One region of the Croceicoccus sp. BE223 genome, then DNA from elsewhere that is predicted to be linked to it. Evidence: predicted binding sites of a transcription regulator. Region 1 holds the regulator's gene; each other region holds the start of a gene.

Region 1 (3,279 bases):
AGCGCTCGGCCGCTATCTGGCGGACGATCTCATCGCGACGCGGACGCAGCCTGCCTTCCCCCTTTCGGCCATGGACGGATGGGCGGTTCGCCAGTCCGATGGCTCGGGCCCATGGCGGATCGTCGGAGAGAGCGCGGCGGGCCATCCGTTTGGCGGACAGGTCGGCGCAGGCGAAGCCGTGCGGATCTCGACCGGAGCGATCGTGCCGCCCGACTGCGACATGGTCGTAGTTCAGGAGCAATGCGAGGTAGAGGGAACAAATATTTGTTTTTCAGGCAATCTTCCCGATCCGCGTGGGCGACATATCAGACCTAGCGGTCTGGATTTCGCAGCCGAAGACCGGATTCTTGCAAAAGGGTCCGAACTGCGCGCCGGCAGTGTCGCCCTCGCCATCAGCGCCGGTCACGCGATCTTGCGTGTGCACGTTCGCCCGCGGATCGCGATCATCGACAGCGGCGACGAACTGGTCAGGCCTGGCGACCCGTTGGGCGCAGGTCAGATTTCGGCAAGCAACGGGCCAATGCTGGCAGCGATGCTCGACCGGATGCCTTGCGAGGTGCTTGGCGCCGGGCCGGTGGCGGACGACGTGGAAGCGATCGCCGCTGCGCTGACCGATCACGAATATGCCGACCTCGTCATCACCACCGGCGGCGCTTCGGTCGGGGACCACGATCTCGTCCGTCCGGCACTGGAGCGGATCGGGGCCAGCATCGATTTCTGGCGCGTGGCCATCAAGCCCGGAAAGCCGCTGATGATCGCGACCCGCGGCAAGCAGGTCATTCTCGGGCTGCCCGGCAACCCCGCCTCGGCCTTCGTGACCGCGACGCTCTTCGCGCTTCCCATCGTGCGAGTCCTCCTCGGCGCCGCAGACCCTTTTCCCAGGCGCGAGCCCGCCATTCTGGCCGCTCCTCTCGCCCCCACCGGAAAGCGCGCCGAATTCGTCCGCGCGCGGCTGGCCGCGAACGGCGTCGTCCCCCTCGACCTGCAGGACAGTGGCGCGCTTTCGCCCTTGGCCGCAACCGACGCGCTGATCTGCCGCGCGCCGCACAGTACCGCGGCCCAATGTTCCGAACACGTGGAAATCATCCGGATCTGATCTTTGCCGTGCTTGACGAGACCGATTTTGTTTCATAATTGTTCCTTGTTCGTTCGCAAAGGAACGGCGAATAGGGAACATCGGTCATGCTCACCCGCAAGCAGCACGAACTGCTTCAGTTCATTCAGCGCCGGCTCGAAGAGTCAGGCATTTCGCCTTCTTTCGAAGAGATGAAGGACGCGCTCGACCTCAAGTCGAAGTCGGGCGTGCATCGCCTTATCTCCGCGCTGGAGGAACGCGGCTTCATCCGTCGCCTTCCCAATCGCGCCCGCGCGCTCGAAATCCTGCGACAGCCCGACGATGTGACCGCGGGGCGCCCTGCTTCGGCAAAAGTGGTGGAACTGGCGAAGGCGAAGCCCGCACCGCTTCGCGAGGCGGCCAACGACGTGATCGAGATCCCGCTGCACGGCCGCATCGCCGCGGGCGCGCCGATCGAAGCACTGGAAGACGGGCAGATCCTCCCCGTTCCCGCCGCCTTGCTCGGCGCGGGGGAGCACTACGCGCTGGAAGTTTCGGGCGACTCGATGGTCGAGGCCGGTATTTTCGACGGCGATTTCGCCTTGATCCGCAAGACGAACACGGCCCGCGACGGCGAGATCATCGTTGCCCTCGTGCGCGGGGAGGAAGCAACCCTCAAGTACCTGCACCGGGAAAACGGGATGCTCAGGCTCGATCCGGCCAATGCCGCCTACTCGCCGCAAGTCTATGGCCCTGACGAAGTGGAAGTGCAGGGCAGGCTCGCGGGCCTGCTGCGCCGCTACCACTGAAACTCGCTACCAGCCGTGCCGGTCCCCGTCGGGACGGGCACGGCGCACTACGCGCTCATCGATATCGATAATCGCGCCTCCCTGTCGGGCAAGTTCGCGTTCGTCGAGGCGCAGCCACGTCGGTCGGCAGTCATCGGGCAGCATGTCGGGCGAAATCGCGATCGCCACTTGCCCGCACAGGCGCGACAGTCCGACGGTGCGGGAGGCAGCGGCTCCGCGCACATAGATGAGCCTCACCGGCCCTTCTGGCGACATCAGCGCAAATGTGCACGGCCCCTCGGCGCACGACGTTTCCGGGCGGTCGGCAAGGTGTCGTATCCTTGCCTCAGGCGTGCCTGCCATCTCGAACAGCGCCTTGTCGTCAAACCGGGTCTCGGCCTTGGCTCGATAGGCATCGCCCCCCTCTGTCACCACGACCTGCCGCCCGTCCCCCGCGATCAGCACGTCCGGTGGCGGGGCCATCGCGATCCCGGTCAGCCCAAGTCCGTAGGGGACAGTCCCGAGCAGGCGAGCGCGGCCCGACCACAGCGCCAGCCAGAAGCCACCGACGCAGCACAGGACGATGGGCCACAGCGGGATGAGCGAGGTGACGATCACCGCTCCCGGCCGCGACGCAGCGAAGCGGGCCAGACCGAGCATCACATCGATCGCCATCCCGCCCGCCCACCAGGCGGCTGCGCCCAAGCCTGCTGCATCGAGCAGCATGGCCAGACCGATCGCGGGCATGATGACCACGGTCGTCAGCGGAATGGCGACGAGGTTGACGAGCGATCCGTAGACGCCTGTCCGTTGGAAATGGAACAGGACCAGCGGCATCAGGGTCAGTTCGACCACAATCGCGGTCAGGAAAAGAAGGCCGAGCCATGTCCCCCATTTCATGATCGGACCGCTGGTTCGCCCCCGCTCGCGCCAGCGCTCGACCGGCCCTGCGTTGTGCAGTGCGACGATCGCGACGACAGCGGCGAAGCTCATCTGGAAACTGGGCGAGATCGCCGCTTCCGGCCAGAAGAGCAGTACCGTGATCGCGGCCACCGCGATGAGCCGAAGCGATAAGGCCCGCCGCCCTAGCGCCAGGGCCAGGAGAACGAGGATCGCGGCGATGCAGGCCCGGATCGTCGGCAGTTCCGCTCCGGTCAACAGCGTATAGCCGATCCCCGCCCCGGCGGAGAGCAACGAGGCGACCAACGGCAGCGGCAGACGCAAGGCCAGCCATGGGAACAGCCCCAGCCCGCGCATCGCGACGAACCACACGACGGCGATGACCGCGCCGACATGGAGTCCGCTGATCGAGAGGAGATGCGCCAGCCCCGCGTCGCGCATCGCCTGCGTATCCTCGTCCGACAGGCCGGTGCGGTTGCCGGTGACCAGCGTCTCGGCAATCGCGGCCGCCGCTTCGCTGCCACCCATCGCGACGGT
Region 2 (3,279 bases), 150 kb from region 1:
CCACAGCGATGCGCCGCCGGTCATCGTCGTCTCGCTGTCGACGAGTTCGGCCGGAAGCTCGGACACGAAGCGCGACGGGATGGAACTGGTCCACTGGCCGTAAATGCGCCGGTTCGCAGCATGGAGGATGGTGCATTCGCGCCGCGCACGGGTGATCGCGACATAGGCGAGGCGGCGCTCCTCCTCGAGGCTGCGAAGGCCGCCCTCGTCGATCGCACGCTGCGAAGGGAAGACGCCTTCCTCCCATCCGGGCAGGAAGACATGGTCGAATTCCAGGCCCTTGGCCGCGTGCATGGTCATGATCGTCAGCGTGTCGTCGGCATCGGCGTTCTCGTTGTCCATGACGAGGCTGACATGCTCGAGAAACTCGCCGAGCGTCTCGTAATCCTCCATCGCGCGGGCCAGTTCCGAGAGGTTTTCCAGCCGCCCGGCCGCCTCGGCGCTCTTTTCCGCCTGCAGCATCGCGGTGTAGCCGCTTTCGTCGAGAACGGTGCGTGCCAGTTCCGCCGGGCTCAGCATCTGCGCCAGTTCGCGCCAGCGTGCAAAATCGCGCATCAGGGCGATGAAGGCGTTGCGCGCCCGTGCGGGAAGTTCGTCGGTATCGCAGAGGTCGATGGTTGCGGCGGCCAGCGGCAGGCCCTGGCGACGAGCGTGGACATGGACCTTTTCCAGCGTCTTGGCGCCAAGCCCGCGCTTGGGCTGGTTGTAGATCCGCTCGAAAGCGAGGTCGTCCGCCGGCTGGGCAATTACGCGCAGATAGGCCAGCGCATCGCGGATCTCCGCGCGTTCGTAGAAGCGGAAGCCGCCGACGATCTTGTAGGGCAGGCCGATCTGGATGAAGCGGTCCTCGAACTCGCGGGTCTGGAACTGCGCGCGCACGAGGATCGCGGCGTGCGACAGCTTGATACCGCGACGGGTCAGCTTCTCCGCCTCGTCACCGATGCGCCGGGCTTCCTCCGGGCCGTCCCACACACCCACCACGCGTATCCTCTCGCCAGCGGGAATCTCCGTCCATAAGGTCTTGCCCAGCCGTTCGCTGTTGGCATTGATCAGGCCCGATGCGGCGGCGAGGATTTCGGGGGTGGAACGATAGTTCTGTTCCAGCCGGATGACCTTCGCGCCGGGGAAATCCTTTTCGAAACGCAGGATGTTGGCGACTTCGGCGCCTCGCCAAGAATAGATCGACTGGTCGTCGTCGCCAACCACGCAGATGTTGTGGCGCGGCTGGGCAAGCAGGCGCAGCCACAGATACTGGACCGAGTTGGTGTCCTGGTACTCGTCCACCATGATGTACTTGAAACGCTGCCGGTAGCTTTCCAGCACGTCCTTCTCGCGGCGGAAGATGTTGACCATGTGCAGCAGCAGATCGCCGAAGTCGCAGGCGTTGAGCGCCTTCAACCGATTCTGATAAAGTCCGTAGAAATGCGCGCCCTTGCCGTTGGCATAGGCTTCGTTTTCCACGGCATCGAGATCGGCGGGATTCAGTCCGCGGTTCTTCCAGCGATCGATCAGGCCGGCCAGTTGCCGCGCGGGCCAGCGTTTTTCATCCAGGTTTTCCGCCTGGATCAATTGCTTGAGCAGTCGCAGCTGGTCGTCCGTGTCGACGATGGTGTAGTTCGATTGCAGACCGACGATCTCGGCATGGCGGCGCAGCATCTTGGCCGCGACGGCATGGAACGTGCCCAGCCAAGGCATCCCCTCCACAGCAGGGCCGATCATCCGGCCCACCCGTTCGCGCATTTCGCGAGCGGCCTTGTTGGTGAAGGTGACGCAGAGGATCTCGCTCGGCCAAGCGCGTTTGGTTGCGACGAGATGTGCCAGGCGTGCGGTGAGCGCTGCCGTCTTGCCCGTTCCCGCCCCGGCCAGCATCAGCACCGGCCCTTCTGTCGTCATCACCGCTTCGCGTTGCGGCGGATTCAGCCCGAAAAGCCATGGTTCCTGCGGGTTTGCCGCAGGCGCGGCTATCGCCGACGAGGTGGGGGATTCAGGATCGATCACCCGCGAACAGTTAGGGAACGCGCGCCGCGCGCGCAAGGGCGGACAGGCGCTGCCTTTGGAACGAATCCGGCGTGGCAGGCGTAGAATCGGTCAAACACCCAATTGGATTTCAGGAGTAATTCGATGAAGACCCTTTTGAAGGCCGGTGCCGCCATGTTGCTGGGCACCGCCGCGATCGCCGCCCCTACGCTGACTTCGGCGCAGACCAGCACGACGGTCAATTCGGTCAACGACAAGCGGGGCTACGACGCCCTCGACGCTGCGCAAAAGGCCGAATATGACGCTTGGCCGGCTTCGTACCAGACAGTCTATACCGGCTGGCCGGCCGAGTATCAGAGCGAATTCTGGACCTATCCGGTCGATTACCGCACGGCGTACTGGGGCTGGCCCGCTGATTACCAGACCGCATACTGGGCATGGCCGGTCGATTATCGGACCTCTTACTGGACTTGGCCCAATAACTACCAGTCCTATTACTGGGCGCTGACGCCCGAACAGCAGACCGCCTGGTGGGCGCTGACCCCCGAACAGCGTGGTCAGATCGTCGCGATGACGCCGGAGCAGCAGATGGCGGCCTGGTCGTCGATCAACGAGCAGATCGCCGTGAAGCAGGCGGCAGAAACCAGGACGGTCATGACGCCGAGTCCCGCGGCGCAGCCGGCCCCGGCGGCGCGCACCGGTGAATATCCGGTCTGCGGCGGCGCGATCCAGGACAGCTGCATCAATCCGCGGGAGGCGGGCAAGAACTATGGCAACCGTCCGCTCGATTACTGGCCGGGCAAGCCCGCCAGCGAGATGTAAGGACGAAAGGCAAACCGCCGCGGAGAGTGCGATCGCCGCGGACGCGTTGGGGGCGGTTCGGATTTCGGTCCGGCCGCCCCGTTCGCGTTGTTACCTTCGTTTAATCCCCGTCCTGTAACCGGGTTGCCAATCGGCCCGCTCTGCGGCCTAATCCGTGTCACCGGGAAACAAGGGGATATCTTGATGAAACGAACACTCGCACCCGCCATCGCGCTGGGCCTTTCGCTCATGATCGCCGCGCCTGCATGGGCGGATGACGGCGTGAAGTCCGAAGTCGTCGAACGAGACGCAAAGGGCCATGCCACGAAGGTCAAGGTTGGAGAGACGATCTACGCGGTCTGCACACCCGAATCGCAGGATGGTTGCATCAACCCGCGCGAAGCCGGGCTCAATTTCGGCAGCACGCCGCTCGATCACTGGCCGGGCGCACCCGCCAGCGGCCTGACCGCGGCGGAAAAGATGCGCACCGCGGAGCAGAAC
Region 3 (3,279 bases), 170 kb from region 1:
CGATTTCAACAACGTGCTGACCGCGATCATCGGCTATTGCGACCTCATGCTCTTGCGCCACGCGCCCGGCGACAGCGACTATGACGACATCCAGCAGATCAGGGCCAACTCCAACCGCGCGGCTTCGCTGACGCGGCAGTTGCTTGCATTCTCGCGCCAGCAGACGCTGCGCCCGCAGATCGTGCAGTTGCCCGACGTCGTGGCAGAGGTCTCGGCGCTGCTCAAACGCCTGATCGGCGAGAAGATCCGGCTGGAAGTCAATCACGATCGCGCGCTCGGCGCGGTCCGTGCCGATCCGCAGCAGCTCGAACAGGTGATCGTGAACCTTGCCGTCAACGCGCGCGATGCGATGCTGGCCAAGGGCGAGGTGGGCACGCTCACCATCTCGACCCGCAAGATCACGCCGCGCGAAGTGCGCGCGCTGAAGAACGAGATCCTGCCGCCAGGGAACTACACCGCCCTCGTTGTCGAGGATACGGGCGAAGGAATACCCGCCGACAGCCTGGGCAAGATCTTCGAGCCCTTCTTCACCACCAAGGAAACCGGCAAGGGCACGGGCCTTGGCCTTTCCACCGTTTATGGCATCGTCAAGCAGTCCGATGGGTTTATCTTCGCCGACAGCGAAGTGGGCGTGGGCACGCGCTTCACGGTCTATCTGCCGGTCCACATAGTCATGGCCGGAGAGGCCGTGGCCGAAGTGAAGAAGGATGTCGAACCGCGCGCGGCTTTCGGCGGCACCGGCAAGATCCTGCTGGTCGAGGACGAGGACACCGTCCGTGCCGTTGCCGAGCGTGCGCTTGTCCGCCAGGGCTACACCGTCACCACCGCCGCCGACGGCGAGGAAGGGCTGGAGACCGTGCGCGAGGGGCAGGAATTCGACCTGGTAATCTCCGACGTCGTCATGCCGACGATGGACGGCCCGGCCATGGCGCGGGAGATCCGCAAGTTGCGACCGGCCCTGCCGGTGCTGTTCATGTCCGGTTATGCCGAGGAACAGCTGCGCCGCGAGATCGACATCGCCTCCATGTATTTCCTGCCCAAGCCGTTTTCCGTCGCACAGATCGGGGAAAAGGTCGCCTCGGTCCTATCCGCCACGCGCGAGCGGGGATAAGCCCTTGGAACGCGCGGTCGAATGCGCGTTCCGAATTTTTCGTTCTCCTCTTGTTCCAAAAGAACAAATGAGATACATCGATCTCATTCCGGTCTTGGGGGCCGGTTGGGGACAACGATGCGAAAGGCCGGAACGATGGCTGCGAATCTGAAGATTGTGGACAAGGATAGCAACGTGGATCGGCAAAAGGCGCTCGACGCCGCTCTCGCACAGATCGACCGGGCCTTCGGCAAGGGTTCGGCGATGAAGCTCGGCAGCCGGGAGAAGATTGAGATCGAGGCGATTTCGACCGGCTCGCTCGGCCTCGACATCGCTCTTGGCATCGGTGGCCTGCCGCGCGGTCGCATCGTCGAAATCTACGGCCCGGAAAGCTCGGGCAAGACGACGCTGGCGCTCCACGCCATCGCGGAAGCGCAGAAGGTCGGCGGCACGGCGGCTTTCGTCGACGCCGAACACGCCCTCGATCCGGCCTATGCCAAGAAGCTGGGCGTGGACATCGACGAACTGATCGTCTCGCAGCCGGACACCGGCGAGCAGGCGTTGGAAATCGTCGATACGCTCGTGCGCTCCAATGCCATCGACGTGCTCGTCATCGACTCGGTGGCGGCGCTGGTGCCCCGGGCCGAGATCGAGGGCGAGATGGGCGACAGCCACGTCGGCCTCCAGGCCCGCCTGATGAGTCAGGCGCTGCGCAAGCTGACCGGGTCGATCAACCGTTCGCGCTGCCTGGTGATTTTCATCAACCAGGTCCGCATGAAGATCGGCGTGATGTACGGCAACCCGGAGACGACGACCGGCGGCAACGCGCTCAAGTTCTATGCGTCGGTGCGCCTCGACATCCGGCGCACCGGCCAGATCAAGGACCGCGACGATATTGTCGGCAACGCGACGCGCGTGAAGGTCGTGAAGAACAAGGTTGCGCCGCCGTTCAAGCAGGTCGAGTTCGACATCATGTACGGCGAGGGCGTGTCGAAGATCGGCGAGATTCTCGATCTTGGCGTGAAGGCAGGGCTGGTCGAGAAATCGGGCGCGTGGTTCAGCTACGACTCCGTGCGCATTGGCCAGGGGCGCGAGAACGCGAAGAACTTCCTCAAGGAAAACCCGGAGCTTTGCAGCAAGCTGGAAAACGCCATTCGCGGCAAGACCGACGAGATGGCCGAAGTGATGATGGTCGGCCCTGACGGCGACGAGTGATCGACTGATTCGCCGGATTTCGAGACAAGGCGGGTGCGGCAGGAGCCGCGCCCGCCTTTTGCATGCGGGAAATCGGCATTGGCGATGTCTCCGATCGGGATTATCGGGCACTTCACCGCTTGTGGCTCATGCCGCTCTCGCCTAACTGCGCTGACATGAGCTCGACGAACGAAATCCGCGCCTCCTTCCTCGATTATTTCGGCAAGGCCGGGCATGAAAAGGTCCACTCGGCGCCCCTGGTGCCGTACAACGATCCCACGCTGATGTTCGTGAACGCCGGCATGGTCCCGTTCAAGAACGTGTTCACCGGCTTGGAGACGCGCGATCCGCCTCGGGCAACGTCGTCGCAGAAGTGCGTTCGAGCGGGCGGCAAGCACAACGATCTCGACAATGTCGGTTACACCGCTCGGCACCACACGTTCTTCGAGATGCTGGGCAACTTCTCGTTCGGCGACTACTTCAAGGAACAGGCGATCGAGCATGCCTGGACGCTCCTGACCAAGGAGTGGGGCATACCCGCCGACAAGCTGACGACGACGGTCTATCACACCGACGACGAGGCTTTCGCTCTCTGGAAGAAGATCGCGGGTCTTCCCGATCATCGGATCATCCGAATCCCGACGTCCGACAATTTCTGGTCGATGGGCGATACCGGTCCGTGCGGTCCGTGCAGCGAAATCTTCTACGATCATGGCGAGCATATCCCCGGCGGCCCTCCGGGCTCCCCGGACGAGGATGGCGATCGTTTCATCGAGATCTGGAACCTCGTCTTCATGCAGTTCGAGCAGAAGGGAGACGGTTCGCGCGACCCGCTGCCGAAGCCGTCGATCGACACCGGCATGGGGCTCGAGCGGATTGCCGCAGTCATGCAGGGCGTGCACGACAACTACGACATCGACACGTTCAAGGCGCTGATCGCCGCCTCGGAAAGCCTGACGGGTGTGAAGGCCGAGGGTGCCAGCAAAGCCAGCCAT

What was found. The regulator LexA, encoded in region 1, represses DNA repair genes until DNA is damaged. The targets are predictions, from matches to a motif close to GTTCCNCNCTTGTTCT.
Region 2: the regulator LexA is predicted to act here: its motif matches at 2,002-2,017, upstream of J2X37_RS13235 (UvrD-helicase domain-containing protein).
Region 3: the regulator LexA is predicted to act here: its motif matches at 1,153-1,168, upstream of recA (recombinase RecA).

Annotation. Positions count from the first base shown of each region.
Region 1 is NZ_JAVDWB010000006.1:28,731-32,009, forward strand. It holds gene J2X37_RS12515 (molybdopterin molybdotransferase MoeA) at 1-1,096, shown strand, start outside; gene lexA (transcriptional repressor LexA) at 1,183-1,863, shown strand; gene J2X37_RS12525 (ComEC/Rec2 family competence protein) at 1,870-3,279, opposite strand, start outside.
Region 2 is NZ_JAVDWB010000006.1:176,776-180,054, reverse strand. It holds gene J2X37_RS13235 (UvrD-helicase domain-containing protein) at 1-1,965, opposite strand, end outside; gene J2X37_RS13230 (hypothetical protein) at 2,122-2,799, shown strand; gene J2X37_RS13225 (hypothetical protein) at 2,983-3,279, shown strand, end outside.
Region 3 is NZ_JAVDWB010000006.1:196,664-199,942, reverse strand. It holds gene J2X37_RS13310 (response regulator) at 1-1,111, shown strand, start outside; gene recA (recombinase RecA) at 1,247-2,305, shown strand; gene alaS (alanine--tRNA ligase) at 2,461-3,279, shown strand, end outside.